3 regions of the Vibrio sp. QJM3NY_35 genome follow, and region 2 is predicted to be linked to each of the others. Evidence: predicted binding sites of a transcription regulator. Region 2 holds the regulator's gene; each other region holds the start of a gene.
The links. Region 2 encodes PurR, which represses purine synthesis genes. Its sites were predicted from a motif close to TNANGNAAACGTTTNCNTNA; they were not measured.
Positions count from the first base shown of each region.

Region 1: the regulator PurR is predicted to act here: its motif matches at 1,755-1,774, upstream of purM (phosphoribosylformylglycinamidine cyclo-ligase).
Region 3: the regulator PurR is predicted to act here: its motif matches at 4,551-4,570, upstream of metK (methionine adenosyltransferase).

Region 1 covers NZ_CM173507.1:2,561,514-2,572,583, forward strand. Annotated here, with positions in the region: gene AC3CH3_RS11465 (uracil-xanthine permease family protein) at 1-899, shown strand, start outside; gene upp (uracil phosphoribosyltransferase) at 1,042-1,668, opposite strand; gene purM (phosphoribosylformylglycinamidine cyclo-ligase) at 1,838-2,878, shown strand; gene purN (phosphoribosylglycinamide formyltransferase) at 3,011-3,685, shown strand; gene AC3CH3_RS11485 (class II glutamine amidotransferase) at 3,791-4,636, opposite strand; gene lpcA (D-sedoheptulose 7-phosphate isomerase) at 4,702-5,277, opposite strand; gene fadE (acyl-CoA dehydrogenase FadE) at 5,605-8,070, shown strand; gene AC3CH3_RS11500 (TIGR03503 family protein) at 8,198-9,445, opposite strand; gene dnaQ (DNA polymerase III subunit epsilon) at 9,455-10,222, opposite strand; gene rnhA (ribonuclease HI) at 10,279-10,743, shown strand; gene AC3CH3_RS11515 (class I SAM-dependent methyltransferase) at 10,821-11,070, opposite strand, start outside.
Region 2 covers NZ_CM173507.1:2,211,744-2,222,813, forward strand. Annotated here, with positions in the region: gene cmoM (tRNA uridine 5-oxyacetic acid(34) methyltransferase CmoM) at 12-797, opposite strand; gene elyC (envelope biogenesis factor ElyC) at 913-1,764, shown strand; gene torR (two-component system response regulator TorR) at 1,930-2,643, opposite strand; gene torD (molecular chaperone TorD) at 2,901-3,548, shown strand; gene purR (HTH-type transcriptional repressor PurR) at 3,864-4,868, shown strand; cyclic di-GMP riboswitch class I at 5,039-5,124, shown strand; gene AC3CH3_RS09935 (TfoX/Sxy family DNA transformation protein) at 5,252-5,842, shown strand; gene AC3CH3_RS09940 (TVP38/TMEM64 family protein) at 5,966-6,646, shown strand; gene AC3CH3_RS09945 (putative signal transducing protein) at 6,694-7,011, shown strand; gene AC3CH3_RS09950 (alpha/beta fold hydrolase) at 7,142-7,939, opposite strand; gene glgA (glycogen synthase GlgA) at 8,225-9,679, opposite strand; gene glgC (glucose-1-phosphate adenylyltransferase) at 9,669-10,886, opposite strand.
Region 3 covers NZ_CM173507.1:2,930,266-2,941,335, reverse strand. Annotated here, with positions in the region: gene rsmE (16S rRNA (uracil(1498)-N(3))-methyltransferase) at 1-510, opposite strand, end outside; gene AC3CH3_RS13175 (endonuclease) at 664-1,395, opposite strand; gene AC3CH3_RS13170 (SprT family zinc-dependent metalloprotease) at 1,493-1,993, opposite strand; gene AC3CH3_RS13165 (DUF2189 domain-containing protein) at 2,073-2,870, opposite strand; gene metK (methionine adenosyltransferase) at 3,239-4,393, opposite strand; gene tkt (transketolase) at 4,751-6,745, shown strand; gene epd (erythrose-4-phosphate dehydrogenase) at 6,959-8,008, shown strand; gene AC3CH3_RS13145 (phosphoglycerate kinase) at 8,175-9,338, shown strand; gene fbaA (class II fructose-bisphosphate aldolase) at 9,494-10,570, shown strand; gene AC3CH3_RS13135 (IS4 family transposase) at 10,628-11,070, opposite strand, start outside.

The DNA.
Region 1 (11,070 bases), 350 kb from region 2:
CAGTGATCATGGTTATCGGTTTAGGTCTTGCACCTGTTGCAGTTAACATGGCTCTAGGTAAAACAGGCGATGGCGCGGTTCAACTTGTTGATGCAGACGCTGCACTGTGGATCTCTTCGATTTCACTGTTAGTGACGATTGTCATCAGTGTGTTCTCAAAAGGCTTCCTTAAGCTGCTGCCAATCTTCGGTGGTATTGTTGCGGGTTACATCACTAGCTTGGTATACGGTGCGGTAGACTTCACACCAGTAGCGCAAGCGTCTTGGTTAGCACTACCAAACTTCACAGCGCCAGAGTTCAACATCAACGCTATCTTCTTTATGGTGTTTGTCGCGATTGCACCTGCTGTTGAGCACGTAGGCGACATGCTTGCTATTTCTAATGTAACAGGCAAAGACTACCTTAAGAAACCAGGTTTACACCGCACTATTACTGGCGACGGCGTGGCAACCATTGCCGCTTCAATGCTGGGCGCGCCACCAAACACTACGTACAGTGAAGTAACAGGTGCAGTAATGCTGACCAAAGCATTCAACCCAGTGATCATGACTTGGGCTGCTGTAACAGCTATCGTTCTTGCATTGGTCGGTAAGCTAGGTGCACTACTTCAAACGATTCCGGTTCCTGTAATGGGCGGCATCATGATTCTACTGTTTGGCTCTATCGCAACCGTAGGTTTGAATACTCTAATTCAAAACAAAGTTGACCTACACAAATCACGCAACCTTGTGATTGTCGGCATTACTTTAGTCTTTGGTATTGGCGGCATGGCCTTTGGTATCGGTGATTTCAGCCTACAGGGCGTAAGCTTGTGCGGTATCGTGGCGATTCTACTTAACCTAGTGCTTCCAGAAGAGCTAGGTGACAACACTGTGGTAGACAAAGCTCAAATCGATTAATGAATCAGTAAGGCTAGATTCAAAAGAATCACAAACCAACAAGATCAAAAAAGGGAGAGCGTCGAATGCTCTCCCTTTTTATTAATACGGCTAAATTCAGCGAGTTAAGAAACGGTTTAGAGTCACTTAAGCTGAAACCGAATTACTTAGTACCGAAGATCTTATCACCAGCATCGCCAAGACCAGGAACAATGTAACCCTTGTCGTTTAGCTTCTCATCGATTGCGGCCGTGTAAAGCTCAACATCTGGGTGCGCTTTTTCTAGAGCAGCGATACCTTCAGGAGCAGCAACAAGCACAAGAATCTTAAAGTGCTTACAACCTTTCTCTTTCATCAGGTCAATAGTCGCGATCATAGAACCACCTGTCGCAAGCATTGGATCTACGACTAGAGCAATACGCTCGTCGATGTTAGATGCAAGCTTGTTGAAGTATGGTACTGGCTCAAGCGTTTCTTCGTCACGGTAGATACCAACAACACTGATACGTGCACTTGGGATGTGCTCAAGAACGCCGTCCATCATGCCTAGACCAGCACGTAGGATTGGCACTACCGTTACTTTTTTACCTTTAATTTGGTCAACTTCAACTGGACCGTTCCAACCGTTAATCGTTACGCGCTCAGTTTCAAAGTCTGATGTCGCTTCGTATGTTAGAAGGCTACCCACTTCTGTCGCTAGCTCACGAAAACGCTTAGTGCTAATCTCACCTTCACGCATCAGGCCAATTTTATGTTTTACTAGCGGGTGTTTCACTTCAACAACTTTCATTTCCAACTCCGGCAATATTTAAACAAACCTGTAGATTATACACGAACTTTGTGGTTATTTCAGAATCTTTATTCTAATAAAAAAAACCGCGCAAACGTTTGCTCTTGGTAATCAAGCCCTGTTAGAATAGCGCCGTTTTCACATCCAACTTAAGTTCGAGGACTATCCCGTGAGTGGTAATACTTCTTCTCTAAGCTACAAAGACGCTGGTGTTGATATCGACGCAGGTAATGCACTAGTAGACCGTATTAAAGGTGCTGTTAAACGCACTCGTCGCCCTGAAGTAATGGGCGGTATTGGTGGCTTTGGCGCCCTATGTGAACTTCCAACGAAATACAAAGAGCCAGTACTTGTTTCAGGTACTGATGGTGTTGGTACTAAACTTCGCCTTGCTTTGGATCTGAAAAAACACGACACCATTGGTATCGATCTAGTGGCAATGTGTGTGAACGACCTAATCGTTCAAGGTGGTGAGCCGCTATTCTTCCTAGACTACTACGCAACAGGTAAGCTAGATGTAGATACAGCAGCAGACGTTGTTTCTGGTATCGCTGAAGGTTGTGTTCAAGCTGGTTGTGCACTAATCGGCGGTGAAACGGCTGAAATGCCAGGCATGTACGAAGGCGACGACTACGACGTAGCTGGCTTCTGTGTTGGTGTTGTAGAGAAAGCTGACATCATCGACGGTACTAAAGTAGCAGCAGGTGACGCACTTATCGCTGTTGGCTCAAGTGGTCCACACTCAAACGGTTACTCTTTAATTCGTAAAGTCCTAGAAGTTTCTGGTGCTGATAAGAGTGAAGAACTAGAAGGTCGCACTATTGGTGAGCACCTACTAGAACCTACTAAGATTTACATCAAATCGGCACTTAAGATGATTGCAGAGCATGACATTCATGCTATCTCGCACATCACAGGTGGTGGTTTCTGGGAAAACATCCCACGCGTACTTCCTGAAGGTACTAAAGCAGTCATTGATGGCAAGAGCTGGGAATGGCCTGCTATCTTCAACTGGCTACAAGAGAAAGGTAACGTGGAGACATTTGAAATGTACCGCACTTTCAACTGTGGTGTAGGCCTAGTTGTTGCTCTACCTAAAGATCAAGCAGACGCTGCTGTTGAACTACTGAAAGCTGAAGGCGAAAACGCTTGGGTTATCGGTGAGATCGCAAACGCTGAAGCTGGCGAAGAGCAAGTTGAAATCAAATAAGTGATACGCGCACTTACTTAGTTAATCAATGAGGACCTAATGGTTCTCATTTTGCTATTTAGCCCGCAGAAAACCTTAGTTTATGTGGGTACATTGTAAACAGTCCCGTTAATCAATCGTATGACCCACTCTATGAAAAACAATCACTCAAATAAAACCAGTCACTCTAAGAAAAACATCGTTGTGTTAGTTTCAGGAAGCGGAAGTAATTTACAGGCAATTTTGGATGCCTGTGATAGCAATATGATTGATGCTTCAGTTAAGGCGGTCTTCTCGAACAAAGCAGAGGCTTTTGGATTAGAACGAGCGAAAGCCGCAGGTGTTGACGCACATTCAGTGAATCCAAAAGACTTTGGTTCACGTGAAAAGTTTGACCATGAATTGATGATTCAGATCGATGCCTACCAACCCGATTTAATCGTACTAGCAGGATACATGCGTATCCTAAGTTCAGAGTTTGTTCGTCACTATGCGGGTAAAATGGTCAACATCCACCCTTCCCTGTTACCTAAATATCCAGGTCTACACACCCACCAGCGTGCCATTGATGCGCAAGACAAAGAACACGGTACTAGCGTCCACTTTGTTACCGAAGAACTTGATGGTGGCCCTGTGATCTTACAGGCTAAGGTTCCAGTATTTGAAGATGATGATGCTGATATTCTGGCAAGCCGAGTGCTTACTCAAGAACACTGCATTTACCCTATGGTCTGCAAATGGTTCGCCGAAAATCGTTTATCAATGTTAAATGGGCAGGCTGTCTTAGACGGTAAGGCATTAAGCAAACACGGTTACGCAGAAGAGTAATTCGTCAGAAACTAAATCAAATAAAAAAAGGCCGCTTACTGATTCATTAGTTCAATAAGCGGCCTTTTTTATACGGTTCAAATAATACTATTCGGGATACTTAGCTCAGCTCAATGGTTCAGTTGGCGCTTGGCTTGCTACCTTCTTCGGCGCATAAGCGACATCTTCCAATGCTTTATGATTGTTGCCAACCAGCTCACCAAAATGAAACAGCGCATATTCGCCCGGCTTCATTCTAAACCACTCTTCATTGTCTGTTAGAGGCTGAGTTGCCACCACTGTAACCACGTCATTAGGCGTAGTTTCTTCTTGGAAGTTAATTTCAACGTCTTCATCAATTAAGCTCGCTTTACCAAAAGGCGCGCGTCTTGTTATCCAATACAAATGGTTAGTACAGTAAGTCATCACATACTCACCATCGCTCAATAACATGTTGAAAACGCCTTTCTCTCGAAGCTGGTCACAACACTCAGCCACAAAACGAAACATGCCTTCCATGTCTTGTGGTGGCTCTGGGAAACGCTCTTCAAGTTGTTTGAGTAGCCAACAAAAAGAGAGCTCACTGTCTGTCTCGCCAACCGGTCTGAAACGACCACTAATCAGATCGTCGTAATCCGTTAATTGACCATTGTGAGCAAAGGTCCAGTATCGCCCCCAAAGCTCACGAGTAAAAGGGTGTGTATTCTCTAGATTAACACCACCACGGTTCGCTTGACGGATATGACTGACAACGGCTTGGCTTTTAATTGGGTAGTTTTGAACCAACTCAGCGATCTTGGATTCACAACTAGGGTTAGGATCTTTAAACGTACGGAAACCCTTTCCTTCATAGAAAGTAATACCCCAGCCATCGCGGTGCGGGCCGGTATTGCCTCCACGCTGCATAAGACCAGTAAAGCTAAAACAAATATCAGTTGGCACATTCGCGCTCATACCGAGCAATTCACACATGGTTTAATCTACTCCCTATCAAAACCAATGGAGCCTAAGTTGGGCCCCAAATGTCTTTAAAACTATTATTCCATTTCTTTTTCAACAAGCTGAATCACAATGTGGATGATCTTAATGTGAATCTCTTGGATGCGGTCAGCGTAACCAAAATGTGGAACTCGAATTTCGATATCGGCACAACCTGCCATTTTACCGCCATCTTTACCCGTCAATGCAATCGTCTTCATGCCTTTAGCTTGAGCAGCTTCAATCGCTTTTAGAATATTGGCAGAGTTACCTGAAGTCGACAGACCGAACAACACATCACCTTTACGACCTACCGCTTCTACATAACGAGAAAATACGTGGTCGTAGCCAAAATCATTACTCACGCAAGACAGGTGGCTTGGATCTGAAATCGCAATACCAGCGTAACCTGGACGGTTTTCACGGTATCGGCCAGTAAGCTCTTCCGCGAAGTGCATTGCATCACAGTGTGAACCACCGTTGCCACAAGAAAGCACTTTGCCCTCTTGCTTGAAGGAGTCAGCAATCAGTTTTGCCGCCGCTTCAATTTGAGCGATGTTATGGTCATCACTCAGGAACTTATTCAGAACGTCAGCAGCTTCGTTCAATTCACTTTTGATTAGGTCATGGTACATAAGGCTTATCTCTTATATTTTTTTACGCAACTTAAAGTACGTGAAATGAGAGCTGAGGGTTTTCCCCTCTTTTACCTGAGTTTACCCACAAACATGAAATAGTGTCGACACTTAAGCCCAAAGATTGCCACCTTTATTAGAGTCTCACTGCCGATCCGTCCAAATATTCGCCACCAACCTCTCACAATTAGAACTTTAACTCTATTGAGATCACTTTTTATTCACTTTAGAGTTTTACAAATATTTAATATTTTGTTTACACTTAACTGGTTAGACCTCTTATCTAAACTTAATAACAATAAGTGATCTCTGAAAAGGAAATCGATCATGAACATATTGCTCTCCCTACTCGGCATGACCGCCATCTTAGGCGTCTGTCTTTACCATAGAGTTAGTCTGGTACGTGCATTAGTTGTATTAACCGGCGCAATGGTAGCATTAACACTGTTTGGCGGCGTGGCTGTTACTGGATGGCTTTGCTATCTATTAACCGTTGCGATCTTTGCTGTACCGACCATTCGTCAGACACTGATCAGCCAAAAAGCACTCTCTTTATTTAAGAAAGTTCTACCGGCGATGTCTCAGACAGAAAAAGAAGCACTAGAAGCTGGCACAGTATGGTGGGAAGCAGAGCTGTTCAAAGGCAAACCTGAATGGAAGAAGCTTCAGAACATTGCTGACCCGAAACTCTCTGAAGCTGAGCAAGCGTTTTTAGATGGTCCAGTAAATACCGTGTGTGAAATGGTCAATGATTACCAAGTCACTCATGAGCTTGCTGATTTACCACCAGAAGTATGGCAATACCTGAAAGACCATAAATTCTTCGCCATGATAATCAAGAAAAAATACGGCGGCTTAGAGTTCTCAGCTTACGCTCAATCTTTGGTTCTACAGAAGCTAACGGGCGTTTCGAGCGTATTGTCATCGACGGTTGGCGTACCTAACTCATTAGGCCCTGGTGAGCTATTACAGCACTACGGTACAGAAGAACAAAGAAACCACTACCTGCCTCGCCTAGCGGAAGGTAAAGAGATCCCTTGTTTTGCTCTGACTAGCCCAGAAGCCGGTTCAGATGCAGGTTCAATCCCAGATTACGGTGTGGTTTGTAAAGGCGACTGGCAAGGCGAAGAAGTATTGGGCATGCGCCTAACTTGGAACAAGCGTTACATCACTCTCGCGCCTGTCGCGACCGTTTTAGGCTTGGCTTTTAAATTGCGTGACCCGGATGGTCTGCTTGGTGACCAAAAAGATCTTGGTATCACCTGTGCGCTTATCCCAACGGATTTAAAAGGCGTAGAGATTGGCAACCGCCACTTCCCACTAAACGTACCTTTCCAGAATGGTCCAACCCAAGGCGACGATATCTTCGTGCCTATCGATTTCATCATTGGTGGCCAGAAAATGGCTGGTCAAGGCTGGCGTATGCTGGTTGAGTGTCTGTCGGTTGGTCGTGGTATCACACTGCCTTCAAACTCAACCGGTGGCATTAAATCTGCTGCGCTCGCAACAGGTGCTTACGCTCGTATCCGCCGTCAGTTCAAACAACCGATTGGCCGCATGGAAGGGGTTGAAGAGCCACTTGCACGCCTAGCGGGTAACGCTTATGTAATGGACGCAGCAAGTAACCTAACCGTCGCGGGCATCGACCTTGGCGAAAAGCCTTCGGTTATCTCTGCAATCGTTAAGTACCACTGTACTCACCGTGGCCAACGCAGCATCATTGATGCGATGGATATCGTCGGCGGTAAAGGCATTTGTTTAGGCCCATCGAACTTCCTAGCTCGTGGCTACCAAGGCTCACCTATCGCGATTACGGTTGAAGGCGCAAACATCCTGACTCGTTCAATGATCATCTATGGTCAAGGTGCGATTCGCTGTCACCCTTACGTACTTAACGAAATGGAAGCCGCTTATTCTGAAAGCAGCGATGCGCTTGATAAGTTTGATTCAGCGTTAGCAGGACACGTTAGCTTTACGATGAGTAACCTAGTCCGCAGTTTGTGGTTTGGTTTAACCGACGGTCGTGGTTCTGATGCGCCAACACCTTCAAATAAAACGGATAAACAGACACAGCGTTACTACCAACAGCTAAACCGCTACAGTGCAAACCTAGCGCTACTGTCTGATATTTCAATGGCAGTTCTGGGCGGATCACTGAAGCGTAGAGAACGTTTATCAGCAAGACTGGGTGATATCCTGAGTCAACTTTACCTCGGTTCAGCAACGTTGAAGCGCTTTGAAAGTGAAGGCAGCCACGCTGAAGATCTACCGTTAGTACATTGGGGTATGCAAGATAGCTTACGTCAGACTGAAGTGGCGATTGATGAGTTCTTAGCGAACTTCCCTAACCCTGTGATTGGTCGCCTGCTGCGCGTTGTGTTGATGCCATTTGGCCGTATTCGCCGCGCACCAAACGACAAACTGGATAGCAAAGTCGCGCACATTCTACAAACACCAAGCGAAACACGCTCTCGTATAGGTCGCGGCCAATACCTAGAAGCGACGGAATACAACCCAGTAGGTAAGATTGAAAAAGCGCTAGAAGTGATTCTTCAAGCTGAACCCCTGTTCGACAAAGTCTGCAAAGAGACGCATCAAAAACGTGCATTCTTACGACTTGATCTTGTTGCTCAGTTGGGACTTGAGAAAGGTATCTTAACGCAAGACGAAGCAAATCTTCTGATTAGCGCTGAGGAACATAGACTGTACACGATTAACGTGGATGACTTCTCACCAGAGGAGCTTGCAGCAAAGTCTCAGTACCCAGACCAATCGATTGATAACGTCGCTTAAGGCCAGAAAAAGAAACAAAAACGGGACTCCTATGAGTCCCGTTTTTTTGTTCATGATTCCGTTGCCACAAATTCCAATGCTTTATCTAGCGGCTTATTCTCTCTAGCAATCTAATCATCTATGCGAGTTACTTGGGCGCCTTGAGCTGCATCTCAGGTAACGCTTTTTTCTTCGCTTTAACCTTACGAACCACAAACCAAATCAATAAGCCAAATAGAATCGCGACCACATTACCCACCGCAATAATGATCATACTGCGCTGTCTATCATCTTCACGTTTTTGAAGGATCATCAACTCTGTTGCGATACGCTTCTGTTCAGCAAGTGCTTGTTCTTGCAGGCGTCGTGACTCTGCTAAGTCGATATCTTCAACAACGCTGTACGACTGCTCGGTAATTGGAAAGATCAGCGGGCGCTGACTTGAAGCATCAGTGGCGTAAACCATCCCTGACCAATTATAAATCCCCAAATCGCCATTGTAAGGCACCTCAAGAGCGACTTTCATTGCATCGACTTCAGCTTGCCCCTGCTTGTACATCAAATATTCATCAGGAGCCTTGTGCTCAACATGAACCGCTAACGAGCTCGGTGCGATCATCCCCTGCTCACCAGATACCACAATCGTATGAGGTAAGCCCTCTTTTCGTGACTGAATGAAGGTGCTAGTGATCGGTGTTGGATAAACCAAGACTTCTTGCTCTTGCGCTCGCAAGAACACACCATTACCAGAGGTAATACGCGCTCGGTATTTACCGGGCTCGATATCAATAGGCAAAGAGACCGTGAACACACCATCTCCAGCCTTTTCATCAAGATCAGCGCCATCGTCGGCAAACTCGCCCATCACAACCGGCACCGGGCGCGCTTCTCTCACCAAAGACTCTTCGTTTTCAACAAACTTAGTAAAGGTGACCTTAAGCTTCACGCGATCGAGAAAATCGCGCAGCACCAGCGGCTTGCCATCAGAAGTCAGTCGAGCGGTAAATTTGATGCGTTCTGTTTGATACAACTTATCTGGGAACTCATTAGCATCCAAAACTAGATGAGACAGCAGCTTGATGTTGTTCTTAGGGGAAACTTTACCTACAGCTTGCCAAGGGCCAGGCATCGGATTGTCGATAGAGATAATGTCCATGGACGATTCTTCGTACCAACGGACATTATCAGCATTGCGCCAAGAGTAGTATTTCTTGCCATCAGGGCGAACTAAAACGACGGGTTTAGAGTTATCGGCTCGATAAATCACAAAGGTGACTTGTTCAATACTGGGATCAACTCGAAAACGGTTGTCCAATAAACTCATTACGGATTCTGTTGCTGCATGTAAGCCAAAGCTTAACAGCAATAAGCAACCGGTAGCCAATACCCTTAACATACTTTCTCCCTACTGACGCCAGAGGCAGCTTCCGCTTTTCTCGACGAGATCTAAACGACTTTGATGCGCTTCTACTTCATCGGCCGTAGCTCGTAAAACCTTTAGGGATTTTCGACCACTTTCTACTCTTCGTATACTTTCAGCTTCGCCTTCCTGTTGACCAGCGTTAAATTGCAGCGAAGTTTGACCACCCGTCATCAATAAATAGACGTCGGCTAGGATCTCCGCATCGAGCAATGCGCCGTGGAGAGTACGGTGCGAGTTATCAATACCGTAACGGTCACATAAGATATCTAGGTTGTTTCTTTTACCTGGGAATATCTTCTTCGCCATTGCCAAGGTATCGGTAACTTTACAGTAGTCATCCGTTTTACCTATCGCAGGGTTGAGCTTCTCAAACTCATAGTCCATAAAACCCGTATCGAAGGGCGCGTTATGAGCCACCAGCTCCGCACCTTTGATAAAGTCGAGAAACTCTTTATGTATGTCTTGGTATTCAGGCTTATCAATCAAGAATTCATCGGTAATACCGTGAACGCCAATCGCCTCTTCTTGAATCGCACGATCAGGCTTGATGTAGACGTGGAAATGACGCCCGGTCAGCCTACGGTTGATGATCTCTACTGCACCAATTTCAACGATGCGGTGGCCCATATAGTGAGGACCACCTTCTGTATTCATACCGGTGGTTTCGGTATCGAGTACAACAATGCGCTTATTTTCGTTCGAACTGTTTTTTTCGTTCGTGCTTTGTTCTGGAGTGCTACTGGTATTCATAAGGATAACTGTGTCAGACTATGCCGATAATGTGCTTGAGGTAATAGTATCAAATCATGACGAAACAAGTTGAAATTTTCACTGATGGTTCTTGTTTAGGCAACCCTGGTCCCGGTGGCTATGGCATCGTGCTTCGCTACAAGAAAGTCGAGAAGACGCTAGCAGAAGGCTTCACGCTAACAACCAATAACCGCATGGAAATGCTCGCAGCTGTCGTTGCTCTCCAAGCCCTCAAAGAACCTTGCTCTGTGATTCTGACCACAGATAGCCAATACGTGCGTCAAGGCATCACACAATGGATTCATAACTGGAAAAAGCGTGACTGGAAAACAGCCGACAAAAAACCGGTCAAAAATGCCGATCTGTGGCAAAGGCTCGATAAAGAAACCGCTCGCCATAGCGTTGATTGGCGCTGGGTAAAAGGACACGCGGGACACAGAGAAAACGAAATGTGTGATGATTTAGCAAGAACGGCAGCTGAAAACCCAACTCAAGAAGATACGGGTTATCAACCGAGCTAGTCATCTTCACTGAATGAGATGTAGATTTCAGAAGCAAGTTTATAGTTTCTTAAACTTATAGATAGATGAAAAGCCGACTACGAGTCGACTTTTTCTGTTTTTAACGGGTATGAAGCTTTAGCTGTGTCCATTGTACGACGCGAGTTGGTTCTAAAGCTTGCTCCAACCGGCGAGAAACGTCGCTTGAGGTGCCAATGTGGCTTGATAGGTTTAAGCGGGTAAGTACGTTTACGAGCAACAATAAAGTATTGGCTTCCAGCAAAAGATGCGCAGCCACCTAAGCTGTTCTCCAACCACGTCCACATCGCTTGATACTTACTCATCGGA
Region 2 (11,070 bases):
ATTCAGCGCTGTTATTGCGCAGGTTTTTGAGCCCAAACGTGAATATAACGGCCTAGTGACAGATATGGCTCTTGGCGACATAGCTGTTTTTCTAGTTCCAATACATCTTCAAATTGGTAATCGCCCATGTACTCCATATTACCTATGTAGTCACTGAAGGAACGAATGCCTGATTTACCACAGATTTCTAGACCAGCGTCTTCTATCCATTGATAAACCTCTTCCGGCTTCAAGCCTTTTTGTGGTTGCAGCTTAAACCGTTTTCGATGTGGCATCCCATTCAATACATGAGGAATGTTGCCACAAATCACATTTTTCAGGACTAATCCGTGGTGGTTGTAAAACATTATCGAGGCAACGCCACCGGGGTTTACTTGCCCCAATAATAAATCAAGCGCCTCTTTAGGATTTGCTAGCCATTCCATTACGGCATGAAACATCACAAAATCGACTTTATCGTCGAGATGTTCTGCAACTTTTTGTACCGGAGAATGGATAAATCGATACTGCTCTAACAAACCCGCTTCGTTGATACTTTCTTCTGCAAGCTTAAGCATTTCAGAAGAGAGGTCGCACAGAGAAACCTTATGTCCAAGTGCGGCGATTTTCTGCGACATCTGTGCAAGACCACCTCCTGCATCAAGCACATGCAATGGCGAAGCTGATTGCTCAAATTTGCTCAAAGCTTGTTCTAAATCTTCCCATACGATGATCTGACGGATCTCTCCTTTGTCAGAGCCGTAAATATTTTTTGCAAATTTGTGGGCAATATCGTCGAAATTACGGTCTTCAGTCACGGCTACTTGAGTTATTATGTCCTATCGTGCCTGCTATTCTGTCACAGGAATTTCAGGAATAAAGAGGCGATGTCTCTTTTTACTACTAAGTGATGTTTTTTCGGACTATTCGGATATGTTTGAGCTGAAAAAAGTAGTGTCTTCGCTATTGATGCCACTGCCAGCAATGTTAATTCTCGCTTTTCTGGGTTTAGCCCTAGTGATGTTTACTACCAAAAGGAAGACGGGTTGTCTAATCACCCTTTCAGCCCTATGTGGTATTTTCCTAATCGCTTTCCAACCAGTTTCTAGTCAACTTTTAATGCCAATGGAAAGGCAACACACCGCATTTTTACCTGTCGATGAAACCGTCGATTACGTGATGGTTCTCGGAAGTGGTCACGTCGTAGACGACCAAATTCCACCGACATCAGAACTTAGCCGCACCGGCCTGATGCGTTTAAGTGAAGGGATTCGTATTCTACGTCTTTATCCTGGTGCAAAACTCATTTTGTCTGGCTATGGCGCAGGCACTGAAGTCAGTAACGCAAGAATGATGGCTAAAGTTGCATTAGCACTTGGCGTAGCAAAGCCAAACATCATTCTGCTTGAAACAGCAAAAGACACCTGGGAAGAAGCACGCCAAGCCGCTGCGTTCGTTAAGAATAAAAGAATGGTGTTGGTGACTTCAGCGAGCCATATGACTCGCGCACTGAACGAATTCAATGCTGCTGGAATGAAACCACTGCCGGCACCAACTAACTACCTTGCACAAGAAGGTATTGTTGAGCCTTGGAACAAGTACATGCCAAAAGCTCTTTACCTTGAGCAGACTGAGCGTTACTGGCACGAAACCATGGGATTGGTTTGGCAAAGCCTGCGTGATTGGCTAGATACAAGCAATGACATTGTTGAAGAGCCTGTTATTCCAGAAGCTTCCAGCTTAATTGAAGATGACGGTGACGTTTCTGCGGCTCAGCCTCAATAAGCCCATTGAATCTTTAAACTCATCTGAGCAGACAGAGTCGCCAAGTATTTGTAGATTCTCTGGTCGTTAACAGTAAAAGCTGAGTAATAAAAAAGCCGAGACATCAATGATGTCTCGGCTTTTTACGTTTAAATGTCGTTGTTAATTAATCACTCCCGAAGGAAATCAATCACCAGCGAACATGTAACCTTCACCGTGAACCGTCACAAAAATTTGTGGGTTCTTAGGATCGAACTCCATTTTTGCACGCATACGACGAATCAGCACGTCGATAGTACGGTCATTAGGCGCGTCCACTCGGTGACTGATCATATTCAGAATACGTTCGCGGCTTAATACTTGGTTAGGGTAAGAAGACAACGCCACTAGCAGTTCGTATTCTGCTTTGGTCAGTTTCACCGGTTCGCCGTTTTTGCTTAACGCACGACGAGGGATATCAAATGTCCACTCACCAAAACGAACCACAGACTCATCTGATGTTTCTTCTACAGCGCCCGCTGCTGTTTTACGAGCAGCAGAGATACGCCAAAGTAGGTTTTTAACTCGAACTAATAACTCGCGAAGTTCGAAGGGTTTAGTAACGTAATCGTCAGCGCCCATTTCAAGGCCAACGATCTTGTCGATGCTATCCGTGCGTCCAGTAACTAAAATAATTCCAATGTCTGATTGACTGCGTAATTCGCGAGTTAGCATCAATCCATCTTCGCCTGGTAAGTTGATGTCCAGCATAATGAGGTCAACGTTGTTTTCTTCTAACACGTTTCTCATTTGAGCGCCGCTTTCTGCTTCGCTCACTGTATAACCCTCGTTCTGGAAGTATCCAACCAGTTTACTGCGGGTTACCACATCATCTTCTACGACTAATACGTGATAGCTCATCTACACCACTTTTCTTATTTAATAGTTTCAGTGACTATTCTATTCATAACTAGTAACAATTCTAGTGGTACAGAAGATAAAAGCCAGAAACATGGATTTTTTTTGATACAAGACAATCTTAAACCTTGCTATTTATCGTCCATCGCAATTCAATATAGGTATTACTACTAACGAGTGACTTTGTGTTCGATAAGTATCACTGTTTAGTTAGCCTTCATACCCTAAGTATGACGAAAGATGATATTAGGATTATTTAAATGAAAGATACGAAAGCGTTCAACGAGCAAAGAGCAGAAATATACTGGTGGCTATCAAGCTTGTTCGCCAAAGAACTGACTCAAGAAGAACTCGATCACTACCACTCTGTTGAAATTCGTTCTTTCCTAACTGGTCTAGGCGAAAATGAAACACTAAAGCCAGCGATTGATAAGCTAGTGGATGCGCTTAACCGCCTACAAACACGTGAAGATGCTCAACTAGAATTGTCTGCAGACTTTTGCGATCTTTTCTTAAAAACAGATAAACACGGTGCTCTTCCTTACGCTTCTATGTATATCGGTGAAACTGGCCTTTTGAATGATAAGCCTGCAAAAGATATGGAAGAGATCATGGCTAAGCACAATTTAGTGGTGAACCAAGATCTAAAAGAGCCAGCAGACCACATTGCTATCGAACTCGATTTCCTTGGTAACTTGATCATTCGTTCAAACGAAACGGATATTGAAGAAGAGCTAGAGAATTCATTTGCCGTTCAACAGCAGTTTATCGAACAACAACTGCTGACTTGGGTACCAAAGTTCAACGTGAAATGTCATGACGTTGATGAATTCGGTTTCTACGCCTCCGTCTCATCTTTGCTACTCGCATTCTGTCAATTAGACACTCAATATTTAGCTGGTGAATAGCTTATTGGATGACTAGGTAAATAAATTCAGTAGAATGTGACAATTCACCCGGATTTCTGGGTGAATTTTATTGCGAGTAATTTCTAGTCAGTCTAAAATTGTGACCGCAAACGATAAAATATGAAACATTCACGAAATGCTATGCTTATTAAAGTTCAGAGCATTTCGGTGTTAAGACAAGCCGCTCAATAGCGGTTTTTTGTTTTTTAGCACTTTAGTACCCAAAGAGCCCTACAAATTTAAGCTCTTAGTTAGGTAGCTTAACGGCTACTTTATTCCGTACTTTGGGAAAGTAGCTTCTAATAGGATAAAACCATGGCCACTATAAAAGATGTCGCTCGCTTAGCCGGCGTATCAACAACAACCGTTTCTCACGTAATCAACAAAACTCGCTTTGTTGCAGAAGCAACTCAAGAAAAAGTAAACAAAGCCGTAGATGAACTGAACTATGCACCAAGTGCTGTCGCTCGTAGTTTGAAGTGTAATACAACACGCACCATCGGCATGCTAGTGACTCAATCAACTAACCTATTCTTCTCTGAAGTTATCGATGGTGTTGAGAGCTACTGCTACCGTCAAGGTTACACTTTGATCCTGTGTAATACGGGCGGTATCTATGAGAAGCAACGTGACTATATTCGAATGCTTGCAGAGAAACGTGTAGATGGCATCTTAGTTATGTGTTCTGACCTAACTGAAGAACTAAGAGAGATGTTAGACCGTCACGCTGACATCCCTAAAGTTATCATGGACTGGGGCCCAGAGAGCTCTCAGGCTGATAAGATCATCGATAACTCTGAAGAAGGTGGCTACCTAGCGACCAAATACCTTATTGAACGCGGTCACTCTAAGATTGCATGTTTAAGTGGCCACTTAGACAAAGCAGCATGTGTTGAACGTATTGCCGGTTACAAGCGCGCACTGAATGAAGCAAAGATTTCTGCTGATGAAAATATGATCATCGAAGGTAACTTCGAGTGTGATACGGCTGTTCTTGCTGCAGAACAAATCGTTGAGATGGAAGATCGTCCAACAGCGGTATTCTGCTTTAACGACACAATGGCACTCGGCTTAATGAGCCGCCTGCAAGAAAAAGGCATTCGCATTCCAGAAGATATCTCAGTGATCGGTTACGACAATATCGAACTGGCTGAATACTTCTCTCCGCCGCTAACGACCGTTCACCAACCAAAACGTCGTGTTGGTAAGAATGCATTCGAAATTCTATTAGAGCGCATCAAAGACAAAGACCACGAAAAACGCGTCTTCGAAATGCACCCTGAAATTGTTGAACGAAGCACAGTTAAAACGTTAAATTAATTGATAATTCGAGTTTAATTTCATCAAGCGCACCTTTAGGTGCGCTTTTTTTATCAGCAACTATAATGAACCCAGATGCACAACAGAAAGATCATTAATTGAAGCAATATCACATTTTGAAATATCAACTGTGAGCTTCATTCAACAAAAACTTTATTCTATTCAATCAGTCACGCACAGGGCAAACCACTCGAAAGAGTGAGACGCAAAGCTTCCGGCCTAAACCACTCGTTGGTATGGTAGCGGGGTTACCGATGGCAAAATGCAGTAACTACTAATAATTTGGTAATTTACGGCTTATTGACAATTTAATTGCAACATTTTGCTAATCTCTCGGACCTGCTTATTTGGTGGCGTAGTTCAAATACACCGAGATAAATAACATGGATAAACCGATACTAAAGGACTCGATGAAGTTATTTGAGTCCCTAGGAAAAATAAAATCACGCTCAATGTTTGGTGGCTTCGGTCTTTTTGCTGATGACACTATGTTTGCTCTGGTTGTAAATGACCAGTTGCACATACGCGCAGACAAAGGCACAACGAAACAATTCGAACAACAAGGGTTTCAACCGTACGTCTACAAAAAACGTGGTTTCCCTGTCGTTACTAAATATTTCGCTTTACCTGAAGGCCTCTGGCAAGACCAAGAGAAAATCTTGCAGCTTGCAACCACGTCTCTAGGTTTTGCTAAAGAAGAAAAAGCTGAGCAGTCTTCTGCTAAGCCGACCCGACTCAAAGATCTGCCTAATCTTCGACTCGCTACCGAGCGTATGTTGAAAAAGGCAGGGATCGATTCTGTAGAACGTTTATATGAATCTGGCTCTGTAAACGCATTTAACGCCATCAAAGAATCGCATGCGTCTTCTGTCAGTATTGAACTACTTTGGGCGCTAGAAGGTGCGATCAATGGTACACATTGGTCAGTTATACCGCAGCAGCGTCGTGAAGAGCTTATCAATCGCGTCAATTAACATTGTATCTACATAACTAAGCCGCATTTTTTGCGGCTTTTTTTATATCTGCTGAAAGTTAATCTAAGCTTTACCTGTCTATCTATACTATCGATATGCATTGAAAATTTAGAGGAAGTATCAATGAGTAAGAAAATGATATTGGGTATTATATTGGTAGTAACCATCGTCTTGTTAGGCGTCAATTTTGGTCAATACCTCACGCTTGAAAATGCTAAGGCCCAACAAGCCGTTTTAAATGACTATATTGACAGCAACTTTATTGCTGCTGCCGCTATCTATTTTGTTGCGTATGTAATGATCACTGCTTTCTCAATTCCTGGCGCCGCTGTTGTTACCCTGCTTGGAGCTGCTCTATTTGGCTTCTGGAATAGCTTGCTGCTGGTATCTTTCGCGAGTGCGATCGGTGCGACTTTAGCCTTCTTAAGTAGCCGTTACCTATTGCGTGACTGGATTCAAACCAAGTTTGGTGACAAATTGGCGACAATTAACAAGGGGGTTGAAAAAGACGGCGCGTTTTACCTATTTTCTCTGCGTCTGATCCCTGTATTCCCATTTTTCCTTATTAACCTATTGATGGGTCTAACACCGATGTCAGTGAGTCGTTACTACATTACGAGTCAAATCGGGATGTTACCGGGGACGGCGGTTTTCTTGAATGCTGGTACTCAGCTCGCAGAAATTGATTCACTTTCGGGCATCGTCTCCCCTTCAGTACTATTGTCATTTGCGTTATTGGGGATATTCCCAATAGTTGCTAAATGGTTGATGGGTAAGTTTCGCTCAGCGCCCGTAGCTGAATAATTTATAATAGCTAAATAACACAGATAGCCGAATAAGGTTCTATTTCAATGAAAATCTTCAGTGCATCGAATCCGACAGAAGCTCATATCATCTGTGGATTATTAGAAAGCGAGAATATTGCCTGTGAAGTTCGTGGTGAGGGATTGTTCGGATTGAAGGGGGAAATCCCATTTACGGAAGAAACTGACCCTTACGTGTGGTTATATGAGCCAGAATTGGCCAGTGAAGCTCGCATGCTCGTCAATGACTACCAAAAGCAGCAAGATTCGATCATCTATGAAGAGTGGCGTTGTGGTGAGTGTCATGAAGTCAACGAAGCGCAATTCGGCTCTTGTTGGCAGTGCGGTGCTGCTTCACCCGAATAGCAGAGTTTCAGTGACCTTATAAGACAATTAGGCCGATACCTCCTCCAAATAAAAACGGGAAGCTAAAATTAGCTTCCCGTTTTTATTTCAATTCGATTCCATCATCATCTTTGATTTCGCGTTTAGAAAATCACTGAATTTGTTTTTGAATAAACGCAATCGAACGCTGATTAAACTCTTCAGGGTTTTCCACGTTACATACGTGCCCACAATTCGGAATCTCCACTAGCTCGCTCGACTCATGCGCTGCAACCATTTCTTTTACAGGCTTAATAAACATGTAGTCACGTTCACCCATCAAATAAAGAGTCGGTATTGGTAGCTCTCTATCTTTAAAATATTTCATCAAGGGGTTTACATCAGCCGTGAGGATAAACCAGCGTTTAAATTCTTTCTGGCACAGTTTTTTTGCTTCGCGGATAAAAAGATGACGAGACTCTTTTTGGCTTTTTTGTGGCATCACAACATAAGCAAAAAGGCTGTATAACCACATGTAAGGAATGATGTGCTTGCTGAGGTTACCCAACTTGATTAAGACTTGAGAGCGAGTGTTTAGCTTAGTGACAGCACCACCCAGTACCATTGAACGTACACGGCCAGCCGCGAGCTCTGCAACGTTACGCACAATAATCGTGCCCAAAGACATGCCGACGAAATGTGCAGAACGGATCTTAAGATGGTCTAACACTTTAAGAATATCAAGCGTCACCGATTTAAACGTATAGCGATTCGAAATCAGCCCTTTAAGTATATTGTCTGATTTACCGTGCCCTCTCAGATCAATGAGAAGTAAGTTGAAATGCTGTTTATACGCTTTGATCTGCTTGAACCAGATGGAGGAACTGCCTCCTGCGCCATGCACAAATACAACCCACTCATCGCTCGTAGGGTGAGTAAATGTTTTATGAAATAGTAAACTCTCAGACATACCTATCGCTTTAATTATTGGAATGGAGCTATGCCTCATCACGAGGCGATGACTAAGGATATCACGCTATTAAGAACTTTAAGTGATAATAGTGTCAAACCTATCATTAGTCATGTGAATACCTACCTCACCTTTTCTACCTGACTAAAATGAGTTTGCAAGCTTTGTCTTCGTAAACGTGATGTGCTCTGACCAGGAAACAAAAAGGCACTCTACAATTAGAGCGCCTTCATTTATTGCGAGCGGTTGTCGCTCGCCAGCTAATTTTAAAACTAAGTCAACAAGTTAAAATGCTGAATGGTACATAGCTAGGTATTCTTTAGCCGCATCTTCCCAACTAAAATCTTGCTGCATCGCATAAAGCTGAACACGCTTAATTTCAGATGGGTTTTGTGCGTAAAGCAGTAATGAACGATGTAACACAGCCAATAACGCTTGCGGTGTTGGCTCTTCAAAAGCAAACCCAGTCGCGACTTCAGGATCCTCATCGTAATCATTCACACTGTCTTTTAAACCTCCCACAGAACGAACAATCGGCAAAGTACCGTAAGCCATGCTGTAGATTTGGTTTAAGCCACACGGTTCGAACTCCGAAGGCATTAAGAAGAAATCAGAGCCCGCTTCAACCAAGTGCGCAAGTTCATTATTGTACGCTTCCACGAACGAGAACTTATCTGAGTGAAGGGCTGATAGCTCTTTCAATTGACTCGCCAAAACCGGATCGCCAGTACCGACAATCACGATCTGAAGATCATTTTTCAAAAACTGTTCAATGATAGGCAGTAAGTAATGAACACCTTTTTGATTCGTCAAGCGACAAACCATGCCATAAACCGCGCAATCGGCAACGGGTAAACCTACATCTTGTTGCAGTTTTTGCTTACAAGCTGATTTTCCGCGAACCATGCTGTGTTTGGTCGCTTTGTATTTACGAGGTAGGAAAGCATCAGTTTCCGGATTCCAAGCCCCGTAATCACACCCATTCAAAATGCCGAACAGATCAGCCGATCTGTGTTGGAATTCTGCAGCCATACCGTGGCTACCTAATTCCGTTTTCAACTCTTCTGCATAGGTAGGACTTACTGCGTTCACTTTATCCGCACACATCACGCCGGCTCTTAGCATAGTGACATGAGTATCACTCACTGAAGCTTCAGGTACATGGTAACTGTGCATCTCTGGTAAGAATTGCAGTTCATCGTATGCGAACACACCTTTAAAAACCGCATTGTGAATCGAGATAACACTGCGCGTATTTTCAAAGAAATCGTGTTGTTGATAACGCGATTTAAGCAAGAAAGGAACGAAACCAGTATGCCAGTCATTTGCATGAATGATATCCGGTTGAAAACTAAGCTTAGGAAGCATATCAAGACAGGCTGCACTAAAGAACGAGAAGCGCTCTCCGTTATCAGCATAAGCTTGATTGTTTTCTGCGTACATTTCCGGGCGGTCGAAATACTTAGCACATTCAATACCAAAAACTGGAACGCCTTCTACACTCAGTTTTTTAACTTGATAAGCCGTATAAGGCCAATGATCGAGTTCAGTCGATAAAATAACTTCTGCTGAATCAATGTGTGGGATGTTTCTATATGCGGGGATAGTCACTCGAACGTCCTGTTCGAGTGTTTGCAACGCTTTCGGCAGTGCCTTGGCTACATCAGCCAAGCCACCACTTTTAATCAAGCCTTCAACTTCAGACGCTACAAAAAGTACCGAGAGAGTCTTAGTAACCAACTCGTGCTCCTTTAGAAATCACTACGACACCATCGTCAGATACGTGGTAATGCTTTTTGTCTTCTGTCAGATTTACACCAATCTGTGTACCCGGTGCGATATCTGCGTCTTTATCAATGATAACGCGGCGCAAGATACAACCCTCACCCACTTTTACATCACCGAGTAAGATACTTTCGCTGATATCACACGCTGATGCGATATTGCTGCGGAAGCCCAGTACACTCTTTTCAATACGCGAACCACGTACATAACTACCGCTACACACAAGGCTATCAATGATCTGAATTCGACCATTTGCCGAATCAGTAAACGTAGCTGGTGGTAGTGGCGGGTAATAAGTATGTAGAGGCCATTTACGGTTGTATAGCGAGAATGGCGCATCTTTCTTAAGAAGGTCCATGTGCGCTTGCCAGTACGCGTCAATCGTACCTACATCGCGCCAGTAAACTTCTTCTTTCTCACCAGTAATACGGTTGGTGCTGAAATCATAAACAAACACATCACCACGTGGGAACATGTTTGGAATAATGTCTTTGCCGAAATCGTGTGTCGAACCTTCTCTATCAGCATCTTCCGTTAGTTCAGCAAAAAGCTCTTTCGCTTCGAACACGTAGTTGCCCATTGAAACAAGCGCTGATTCTGGATCGCCCGGAATCGACTTCGGATTTGCAGGTTTCTCTTCAAAGCCAATCATACGGCCGTCAGCATCAACCTCAATAACACCGAATTCTGATGCTTCAGCAAGCGGCATGCGCAATGCTGATACTGTTAGAGCCGCTTTCTTCTCTTTATGGAAATCAAGCATCTGTTTGATGTCCATCTTATAGATATGGTCTGAACCAAAAATACATACTTGATCAGGTTCTTCCAACTCCATAAAGCCCATGTTTTGGTAGATAGCATCTGCTGTGCCTTCATACCAACGCTTTCCTTTACGCATTTGCGCAGGAATTGGGTCGATAAAACGGTCGGTTATACCACTGATATTCCAGCCTTTTTTCATATGGTGGAACAGTGACTGTGACTTAAATTGTGTTAATACATAGATCTTCATTAGATCAGCATTAACGAAGTTGTTCAAAGCGAAATCAATTAAGCGGTAACTACCACCGAAAGGAACCGAGGGTTTGCTGCGAGATTCAGTTAAAGGTCTTAAGCGAGAGCCTTCACCACCAGCAAGAATCATTCCCAATACACCAGCCATTTTATTCTCCATATATCTATAGCTTGTCGATGTTAGTACTCGTAGAGGTATCTTCCTCTGGGGGATGAGCACCAACACTTATTTCGGTATTTAGCGAATATCCATTCACATACAGTGACAATATCCTAAGCCAAACGTTGTTATGTGTGCACTATTCTTTGCACTTGGTTTTATATACGTTATC
Region 3 (11,070 bases), 720 kb from region 2:
GTTTAGCTTTAACGCTTCACTTGGTTCGCTACACCACTCTTCAAGCTGCATGATTGGGCGAATCACAGGAACGGTATTACGACCACACTGTTCACACGCCGCGATAGCAATCTTTTGCCACTGTGCGAGTTTTTTCTCGAAGCGTTTTGTATCAAGCTTAACGCCGCAGCGCTCTGAAATTAGAGGGGTAATGGTGTTCACACCAAGCTCTACCGATTTCTGAATCGTGAACTCCATTTTGTCGCCACGTGAAATCACCTGGCCTAAATGTAAGTCTAATGGAGATTCGCTGCTGCGCTCGATGCGTTCAGTAACATTAACGGTGACATTCTTCTTTGATACTTCAGCTATCGTCGCAGGGAATTCAGCGCCACTGCCATCAAATAGAAGAACATCTTGGCCTTCTTTCATGCGGAGGACACGACCAACATGACCCGCGGCATCTTCGCCTAAAGCGAGTGAACCTAACTGATGAATGCGTTCTGGGTGATGGATACGAGGGATTCTCATGCTGGTAAACCTATAAATATGTTCATTTGGGTATTTTGTCTCTGCCTAACATGGATGCTTTTAGTCGAAAAAACAAGGGTAGAGCAAGAGTTTCAGGGGCAATTCTGAAACTCTTGTTTGAGATAGTTAGGAATGTTGATTGTACGAGCGACGTTATTTACAAGCAGGGTAAACAAATGGGTTGTGATGACCTTGGATGGCATAGATTCGCTCATCACGAGTACATTCCCACTTGTCGACAGGAAATTGCTTGTTCCACGCCATCATTAGGTTGGTTTGTTGCTTAGATAGTTTGAAACCATACTCTTGGCTCATGTAAAGATAAGTACGTGCGATAGAGCCTTTTGCTCTGTCTGGCGGCATAACTTTACGCTGCTTGAAGTTGACCTGCATTTCACACTGACCATAGCTGACACCATCCATGCCATTCCACTGACTGAAGTTGTAGTTGGAGCGATCACCGTTAACCTCGCCAATGGCCGGAGTTAGGTTGTGAAGGTCGGCTTCCATGGATTTGAATATTTTGTCATTGCGAGTGCAGTTCTTGCGCCCACCATCTTGCCAACACTGACGCTGGTGGCCAAATTGCCAAGCTGGAACCACGTGTTCCCACTCAATTCGACTCGCCCGCTTTTGTTGTTTTCGGACTTGATAGCCACAGCCATCGAGGTCGGGGATACCTTTCTTTTTGTCTTTCCAAGTAATGTCACAACCACAATAAAATGAAGTCGGGTGATCGAGATAAATCTTCACGGCTTCTTTTTTTGCTTTGGAGAAGGAACTTGGTGGAGCGGCGAAAACGCTTTGAGTTACCAGTAGGCCAAATACTATTGATAAGTAGAAAGGCACCGATAGGCCAAATGCTTTTTGAGTGGTTTTTTGCATGGAAAAAGACTGATGAAAGTATGATAAACAACAGTCTAGCACTCAAATGTTAGTTCTCTCTATTACATTTATTCGCGTTACCTTGTGAGATTAAGACTTAGCTCAATTGAAGGCCGGTAAAAGCTAAGGTTTGCTGACATTGTTGGCAACGATACGTTGATTGGTTACGGATGACTTTGTTGTGTCTTCTAATCGACAGGGGATAAGTAGTGCAATCACAGCGGTACTCAAAGGTTTTTCCCTGAACTGAGGTGATCTCCAAGCTGTGGGTGGTTCTGGCCGGTACATTGAATACCTTTTCCATCACGTATTTCCACTCATTCCCGTGGGGCCTAACTCGTCCGAAGACCTGATGTGTGATCAGATGTGCGAGTTCATGAGGCACGACTTCGCTAATAAAGGCGTCTTCATTTTCGCTGAATAGTACTTGGTTGAGTTTTATCTCGTTTAACTGGAGGTAGGCTTTTCCCGCTGCCTTTCCTCTTAACTTGTAAGTGACGGTTGGGCATGGAAATTCACGAGAAAAGTGTTGATTAGCAATAGCTAGGCATTCGCCCAGTTTCTTATTTACTCGATGTTGTTGCGGGGTGTAAGACAAGCGTTGTTAACTCCAAAAAAAAGCCTCAGCGTTTAAGCTAAGGCCTCATCATAACATTGCTCATCGATCGTGAAACGATTTAAGCGTGATGTTTCTTTTTGATGACTTCGTGGTAAGCATGCCATGTTCCGTAACCAAGTAATGGCATCGTTACAATCATACCGACACCGTAGGTCGCGAAGCCGACTAAGATACCTGTACCAATGATACCAGCCCAAACGACCATCGCAGGGATGTTTGATTTAACAGCGTTGAAGCTAGTAAAAATGGCACTCATTACATCTACACGTCTTTCCATCATTAATGGAATCGAAAATGCTGAGATGCTAAATATCAGGCTAGCGATAACCAACCCAATCACTGAACCCGTAATCAGGAATGGTGCAAACTCGCTTAATGGTGCTCCTTGTACGGAAGGGTAGAGCGCATGCAATAACGCAGCAATCCGCACCCAAAAGATCATTGCAACCATTAACACAATCGCAAAGGCCCATTGGTGGGTGGAGTTGCGAGTAATTGCTTTCATTGAGTGGAACAAACTTGGGGAATGTCCTTTCTCTCTTTCCCAGCTTGCGTCATATAGGCCTAGAGCAAGAAAGGGTCCTATCAACATATAGACTATCAAGCTTGGCATGACGACTAGGTGTGTTCCTTGCCATTGGACTAGTTGCACGATGGCGATGGCCGCAGCCATGAAACACAATCCGTAAAACGCGCTGATTATTGGCATTTTCACTAAGTCATGCAGTGCAAGCGATAACCAGTGGAATGGGGCGGATATGCTTACTTGGTTACAAGGAATGGTGCGAGCGTAATCCTGATCGCTGACCTTGTGTTTCTTATCGTGTAGTTCGGATGGGTGCACGGTACGAGGCATAGATCCCCCTAGTTAAATAACGTCCTAGTTATAATTCCACAAGGCTCTGAAGTATCGCTTACGAGAGCGTTATGGTGTTGAGCTAAACTGCTCTTTGTCATCCCAGTTATTGTTCTTGCGTACATTTAACGAGCGTTATCAGACTGAATTAATTTGAGTTAAATGTGAGCTTGATCGCCTAGGAGTTACCTTAACTATTGTCAGTAGTGCTAGAAAACACAAATTATCAGCGGATTTTTATACTAAGTGGTTAACGGTAAAGAAGACTTGGACAGGGTGTTCTAGCAGGGGAAGGTTTGGTAAGTACATAAAAATAAAGCCCTTACTAAGAAGTAAGGGCTTTAAAGAAACAAATCGCAGTGGCTAAATTATTTTAGGCCAGCGAAGTCCGCAAGGATTGCTGCTTTGTCCGTCGCTTCCCAAGGGAACTCTTCGCGACCGAAGTGACCGTATGCAGCCGTCTTTTTGTAGATAGGCTGAAGAAGGTTCAGCATTTCTTGAAGACCGTATGGACGTAGGTCGAAGTTTTGACGAACTGCTTCAATGATGATTTCGTGAGCTACTTTCTCAGTACCAAACGTTTCAACCATGATAGATGTTGGATCCGCAACACCGATAGCGTAAGACAGTTGAATCTCACAACGGTCAGCCATGCCAGCAGCAACGATGTTTTTCGCAACGTAACGCGCTGCGTAAGCTGCAGAACGGTCAACTTTTGATGGATCTTTACCAGAGAATGCACCGCCACCGTGACGAGCTGCGCCGCCGTAGGTATCAACGATGATCTTACGACCTGTTAGACCACAGTCACCCATTGGGCCACCGATTACGAAACGGCCGGTTGGGTTGATGAAAAAGTTAGTGTCTTTATTGATCCACTCAGCAGGAAGTACTGGCTTGATGATCTCTTCCATTACCGCTTCACGTAGGTCAGGTGTTGTTACTGAATCACAGTGTTGAGTTGAAAGAACAACTGCGTCGATACCAACAATCTTACCTTGGTCGTATTGGAACGTAACTTGAGATTTCGCATCTGGACGAAGGAAGTCAAGCTTGCCGCTCTTACGTACTTCAGCTTGCTTCTTAACAAGAAGGTGAGAGTAAGTAATTGGAGCTGGCATTAGGATTGGTGTTTCGTTAGTCGCGTAACCAAACATGATACCTTGGTCGCCTGCGCCTTGATCTTTAGGATCGGCTTTATCAACACCTTGGTTGATGTCTGGAGACTGCTTACCAATTGTGTTTAGTACAGCACAAGAGTCTGCGTCAAAGCCCATATCAGAATGAACGTAACCAATTTCACGAACTGTTTCACGAGTGATTTCTTCGATATCAACCCATGCAGACGTTGTTACTTCACCGCCAACCATAACCATGCCGGTTTTAACGTAAGTCTCACAAGCAACACGTGCTTTTGGATCTTGTTCCAAGATGGCATCAAGAACAGCATCAGAGATTTGGTCTGCAATTTTATCTGGATGGCCTTCTGAAACAGATTCAGAAGTGAATAGGTGCTTAGCCATGAGAGCTCCACTTTTAGTTTTTGGTGTAAATAGTTTATGGCGTCGCAAGCTAGGAAGCGCCGCCATTAAATACAGTATATTTTGTAGGTGTTTCTACATCTAGACGGCTATTCTAAATTCCAACGGTCGAATTACAAGCTCTTTTTTATGATATGTCATAACTAATCGTTTGCGTATCGATTGAGATAAGCCACTGCCAAGTGATGTAAATGTTCGAAAATTGCGAAAAATGACCGTTAAAATGCCAGTAAAACGTTTGCAGTCGCAATAGTCGTTTGAGAGAATACCCGCGCTAATAAAAATGAAAACTTTAGCAATTATCTCTTTTTTAAATCGCTTATGTACTCAGGAGCAGACATGCCTTCTCGTAAAGATCTAGCCAATGCAATCCGCGCACTTAGCATGGACGGTGTTCAACAAGCAAATTCAGGCCACCCAGGCGCACCTATGGGTATGGCTGACATCGCTGAAGTTCTTTGGCGTGGCCACTTGAACCACAACCCAGCAAACCCAGAGTGGGCTGACCGCGACCGTTTTATCTTGTCTAACGGCCATGGTTCAATGTTGATTTACTCTCTGCTTCACCTTGCAGGTTACGAGCTTTCAATTGAAGACCTGAAAAACTTCCGTCAACTGCACTCTAAGACTCCAGGTCACCCTGAGTACGGTTACGCTCCTGGTATCGAGACAACGACTGGTCCTCTAGGTCAAGGCATCACTAACGCTGTTGGTATGGCAATGGCTGAGAAAGCGCTTGCTGCTCAGTTCAACAAAGAAGGCCACGACATCGTAGACCACTACACTTATGCATTCATGGGTGATGGCTGTCTGATGGAAGGTATCTCACACGAAGCATGTTCTCTAGCAGGTACGCTTGGTCTTGGTAAGCTGGTTGCTTTCTGGGATGACAACGGTATCTCTATCGATGGTGAAGTTGAAGGTTGGTTCTCTGACGATACACCTAAGCGTTTTGAAGCTTACGGCTGGCATGTAATCCCAGCGGTAGATGGTCACGACTCTGACGCTATCAATGCAGCGATTGAAGCGGCTAAAGCAGACCCTCGTCCAACTCTTATCTGTACTAAAACTATCATCGGTTTTGGTTCTCCAAACAAAGCAGGTACGCACGACTGTCACGGTGCTCCACTAGGCGCTGATGAAATCACAGCAACTAAAGCTGCACTGGGTTGGGAACACGGTCCTTTCGAAATCCCAGCGGATATCGCAGCTGAGTGGAATGCAAAAGAAGCAGGCGCAGCGAAAGAAGCAGCGTGGAATGCTAAATTTGACGCATACGCAGCGGCTTACCCTGAGCTAGCAGCAGAATTCAAACGTCGTACTAACGGCGAGCTTCCTGCTGAGTGGGAAGAGAAAGCAAACGCAATCATTGCTGATCTTCAAGCTAACCCAGCAAACATCGCTTCACGTAAAGCATCTCAAAACGCACTAGAAGCGTTTGGTCAAATGCTTCCAGAATTCATGGGCGGCTCTGCTGACCTTGCGCCTTCTAACCTAACTATGTGGTCTGGTTCTAAGTCTCTTGAAGCAACTGACTTCACTGGTAACTACATCCACTACGGTGTACGTGAATTCGGTATGACGGCTATCATGAACGGTATCGCTCTGCACGGTGGTTTCGTACCATACGGCGCAACGTTCCTAATGTTCATGGAATACGCGCGTAACGCAATGCGTATGGCTGCTCTAATGAAAGTTCAGAACATCCAAGTTTACACGCACGACTCTATCGGCCTAGGCGAAGATGGTCCTACTCACCAACCGGTTGAGCAGATCGCTTCTCTACGTCTGACGCCAAACATGAGCACATGGCGCCCATGTGACCAAGTTGAATCAGCAGTTGCTTGGAAACTGGCTATTGAGCGTAAAGATGGTCCTTCATCTTTAATTTTCTCTCGTCAAAACCTTGCACAACAAGATCGTAACGCTGAGCAAGTAGCTAACATCGCTAAGGGTGGTTACATCCTGAAAGATTGTGCTGGTAAGCCAGAGCTAATCATCATTGCAACTGGTTCTGAAGTTGAGCTTGCAGTTGAAGCTGCTGCACAACTAACCGCTGAAGGTAAAGCAGTACGCGTAGTATCTATGCCTGCAACTGACGCGTTCGACAAGCAAGATGCTGAATACCGTGAGTCTGTACTTCCATCTGACGTAACTGCACGTATCGCAGTAGAAGCTGGCATCGCTGACTTCTGGTACAAGTACGTTGGTTTTGGTGGCAAGATCATCGGTATGACAACGTTCGGCGAATCTGCACCAGCAGGCGAACTATTCAAGATGTTCGGCTTTACGACTGAAAACGTAGTAAACACCGCGAAAGAGCTTCTTGCTTAATCATTGATTGCTAGCTTAGTGCTAACAATGAAATGAATAAAAAAACCGAGCGCTGAGCTCGGTTTTTTGTCTCTGGGATTTGTTTCTCCTAGACTCATCTCTATAAGCAACAGATCAATCTGTCATGAACAAGCTGAGTTATTCAAGTAATGCCTTTTGGGCAGGATTCAGTTATCATCTGTTGCACGAAATTTTGGTTAGATGTACGGAACTATGCTAAAAGTCGCGATAAATGGATTTGGACGAATAGGGCGTAATGTATTACGCGCTGTCTATGAAAGTGGCAAAAGCCAACAAATCAAAGTAGTAGCTGTCAATGAGCTTGCTCAGCCTGACGCTATGGCTCACCTATTGCAGTACGACACCAGTCACGGCCGCTTCGGTAAGAAAATCTCTAACGATCAAGAGCACATTTATGTCCATCATGGCATTGGTGCTGAAGACAAGGGTGAGTTTGATACCATTCGTATCTTACATCTTGCTGATATTGATCTGTTGCCTTGGCGTGACCTTGAGGTGGATGTTGTTCTCGACTGTACCGGTGTTTATGGTTGCCGAGATGACGGCCTCGCGCACATCGCTGCTGGCGTGAAAAAGGTACTGTTTTCTCACCCTGGTGCCAATGACCTCGATAACACCATTATCTATGGTGTGAATCACGACACCATCGAAGCTGACCACCGAATCGTTTCCAATGGTTCATGCACCACCAACTGTATTGTCCCTATCATTAAGGTTCTTGATGACGCCTTTGGCATCGAGTCCGGTACGATTACGACTATTCACTCTTCAATGAATGATCAACAAGTTATCGATGCGTATCACAGCGACTTGCGTCGTACTCGAGCAGCAAGCCAATCGATCATTCCTGTCGATACCAAGTTGCATAAAGGTATTGAAAGAATCTTCCCGAAATTTTCCAACAAATTTGAAGCTATATCTGTGCGTGTGCCGACGGTAAACGTAACAGCGATGGATTTAAGTGTCACAATTAATGCAAATGTGAAAGTTAATGACGTAAATCAAACCATTGTTAATGCATCCCAGTGTACATTACACAATATAGTTGACTATACTGAAGCGCCGCTCGTTTCCATCGACTTTAATCACGATCCCCATAGCGCAATCGTTGATGGTTCACAAACGCGAGTGAGCAACGGCCACTTAGTTAAAATGCTAGTGTGGTGTGATAATGAATGGGGCTTTGCGAACCGAATGCTGGATACGGTTCTTGCAATGCAAGCTTCTGAAGGCAAGAAGTAAGACCTAGAAGCAAATGTGCGGATTATTTATTTTTTAGCTTGAAATAAATACTAAGAGTCCACATATTATTAGTAGTGAAAGAATTACCAGTTGAATAATTTATAGGCTTAGCAGGGTTGCTGAGTTTCCAAAACTTTATATTTATTTAAATTTGAGAGGACAAATCATGTCTGTGATCAAGATGACTGACCTGGAACTTGCAGGTAAACGCGTATTTATCCGTGCTGACCTAAACGTACCAGTAAAAGACGGTAAAGTAACTTCAGATGCACGTATCCTTGCATCTCTACCAACTATCAAACTTTGCCTAGAAGCTGGCGCAAAGGTAATGGTTACTTCTCACCTTGGTCGTCCTACTGAAGGCGAATACAACGAAGAGTTCTCTCTAGCTCCTGTAGTTAACTACCTAAACGACGCACTAGACTGCGAAGTTAAACTAGCTAAAGATTACGTAAACGGCCTTGAGCTAAACGCTGGTGAACTTGTTGTTCTTGAAAACGTTCGCTTTAACAAAGGCGAGAAGAAGAACGAAGAAGCACTTTCTAAGCAATACGCTGCACTATGCGACATCTTCGTAATGGATGCATTCGGTACAGCTCACCGTGCTCAAGCTTCTACACACGGCGTTGGTACTTACGCTCCTGTAGCATGTGCTGGCCCTCTTCTAGCTGCTGAGCTTGAAGCGCTTGGTAAAGCAATGGACAACCCAGCTCGCCCACTAGTGGCTATCGTTGGTGGTTCTAAAGTTTCTACTAAACTAACCGTTCTAGAATCTCTTTCTAAAATTGCTGACCAGCTTGTTGTTGGTGGTGGTATCGCGAACACATTCATCGCTGCAGAAGGCCACAACGTAGGTAAGTCTCTATACGAAGCGGACCTAGTTGAAACTGCTCAGAAGCTAATGAAAGAGTGTGCTATCCCAGTAGCGACTGACGTTGCATGTGCTAAAGCATTCGACGAAAACGCAGAAGCTGAAATCAAGCACGTTTCTGAAGTTCAAGATGACGACATGATCTTCGACCTTGGTCCAGATTCAACTGCGGCACTAGCTGAAATTATCGGCAACGCTAAAACTATCCTTTGGAATGGCCCTGTAGGCGTATTCGAATTCAAGAACTTCGAAGCGGGTACAGCTGGTATCTCTAAAGCAATCGCTGAGTCTGCAGGTTTCTCTGTAGCAGGCGGTGGTGACACGCTAGCTGCTATCGACAAGTTCGGTATCAAAGCTGATGTTTCTTACATCTCTACTGGCGGTGGCGCTTTCCTTGAATTCGTTGAAGGTAAAGTACTTCCTGCAGTAGCAATGCTTGAAGAGCGTGCTAAAGCATAATTGATTTAGAAAGGCGAGATGTGAATCTCGCCTTTTAACGTTTGCTGCATATCACATTTTTTTGCTAGAATGGCGCAAGTTGTGAGCAAACGATTGCAAGTTTTTGAACTTAAGTTTTTTAATCTTAAAACGATAGAATAAATAGGACTATTTCCATGTCTAAGATCTTCGATTTTGTAAAACCTGGTGTAATTTCTGGCGATGACGTACAGAAAGTATTTGAAATCGCAAAAGAGAACAAGTTTGCACTTCCTGCTGTAAACGTTGTTAACACTGATTCAATCAACGGTGTTCTAGAAGCAGCAGCTAAAGTTAAAGCTCCTGTTGTTGTTCAGTTCTCTAACGGCGGTGCTGGTTTCTTCGCTGGTAAAGGCGTTAAACTTGAAGGTCAAGGCGCACAAATCCTTGGTGCTGTTGCTGGTGCAAAATACGTACACGCTGTTGCTGAGTCTTACGGTGTTCCAGTTATCCTGCACACTGACCACGCTGCTAAGAAACTTCTTCCATGGATCGACGGTTTACTAGACGCTGGTGAAGAGTTCTTCGCACAAACTGGTAAGCCTCTTTTCTCTTCTCACATGATCGATCTTTCTGAAGAGTCTCTAGAAGAGAACATCGAAACATGTGCTAAGTACCTAGAGCGCATGGCTAAAATGAACATGACGCTAGAAATCGAACTAGGTTGTACTGGTGGTGAAGAAGACGGCGTTGATAACTCTGATATGGACGCATCTGAGCTTTACACTTCTCCTGAAGATGTAGCTTACGCTTACGAAGTTCTAAACGCAGTTAGCCCTCGTTTCACTATTGCGGCTTCTTTCGGTAACGTACACGGTGTTTACCAAGCTGGTAACGTTGTACTTACTCCAACTATCCTACGTGACTCTCAAGCATACTGTGCAGAGAAGTTCGGTATCGCACCTAACGCTCTAAACTTCGTATTCCACGGTGGTTCTGGTTCTTCTGAAGAAGAAATCCAAGAGTCTATCGGCTACGGTGTTATCAAAATGAACATCGATACTGATACACAGTGGGCAACTTGGGACGGTATCCGTACTTACTCAGCTGAAAACTTCGATTACCTACAAGGCCAAATCGGTAACCCTAAAGGCGAAGACCAACCAAACAAGAAGTTCTACGATCCACGCGTATGGCTACGTGCTGGTCAAGCTTCAATGGTTACTCGTCTTGAGAAAGCATTTGCTGACCTTAACGCTATCGACGTACTATAATTCTTTGAATTAAGTACTCTTTAAGTTTTAAAAACCCGCTCATTGAGCCAACACCTATCATTTAAGGTGTTTAGATAGCACAGTGTAGCGAGTCTTACTAAAACGAACGGTCCTATCTTTGGGCCGTTTTTGTTTTTCGGGCAAAATATAACGTTTCACTCGCTCTCTCATTGCTCGCAGCTTTTTGGGAACCGAACCTGGGGAGGCGATAGCACACCACATTAGCTCATCTTGAATATCTCGAAGTGCCATCGTAAAGCTTATCCTAAGTGGCGAGACTTCAGCCTCTTTTGCTATTCGGCTAATCTCCAGACGGATTAAGTTATACGCGATAAGGATACCCCATATCTCTTGCTCTACACCCTCTACAGATTGACTGCGGAGCAGGATTTCATCTCCAAGCATGTCATGCTTAATCTCGCCATAGCTATTCTCGATTTCCCACCTTTCGAAGTACACATCTAATAATGATTTTAAACTGTATTTTCTATCTGTTAGAG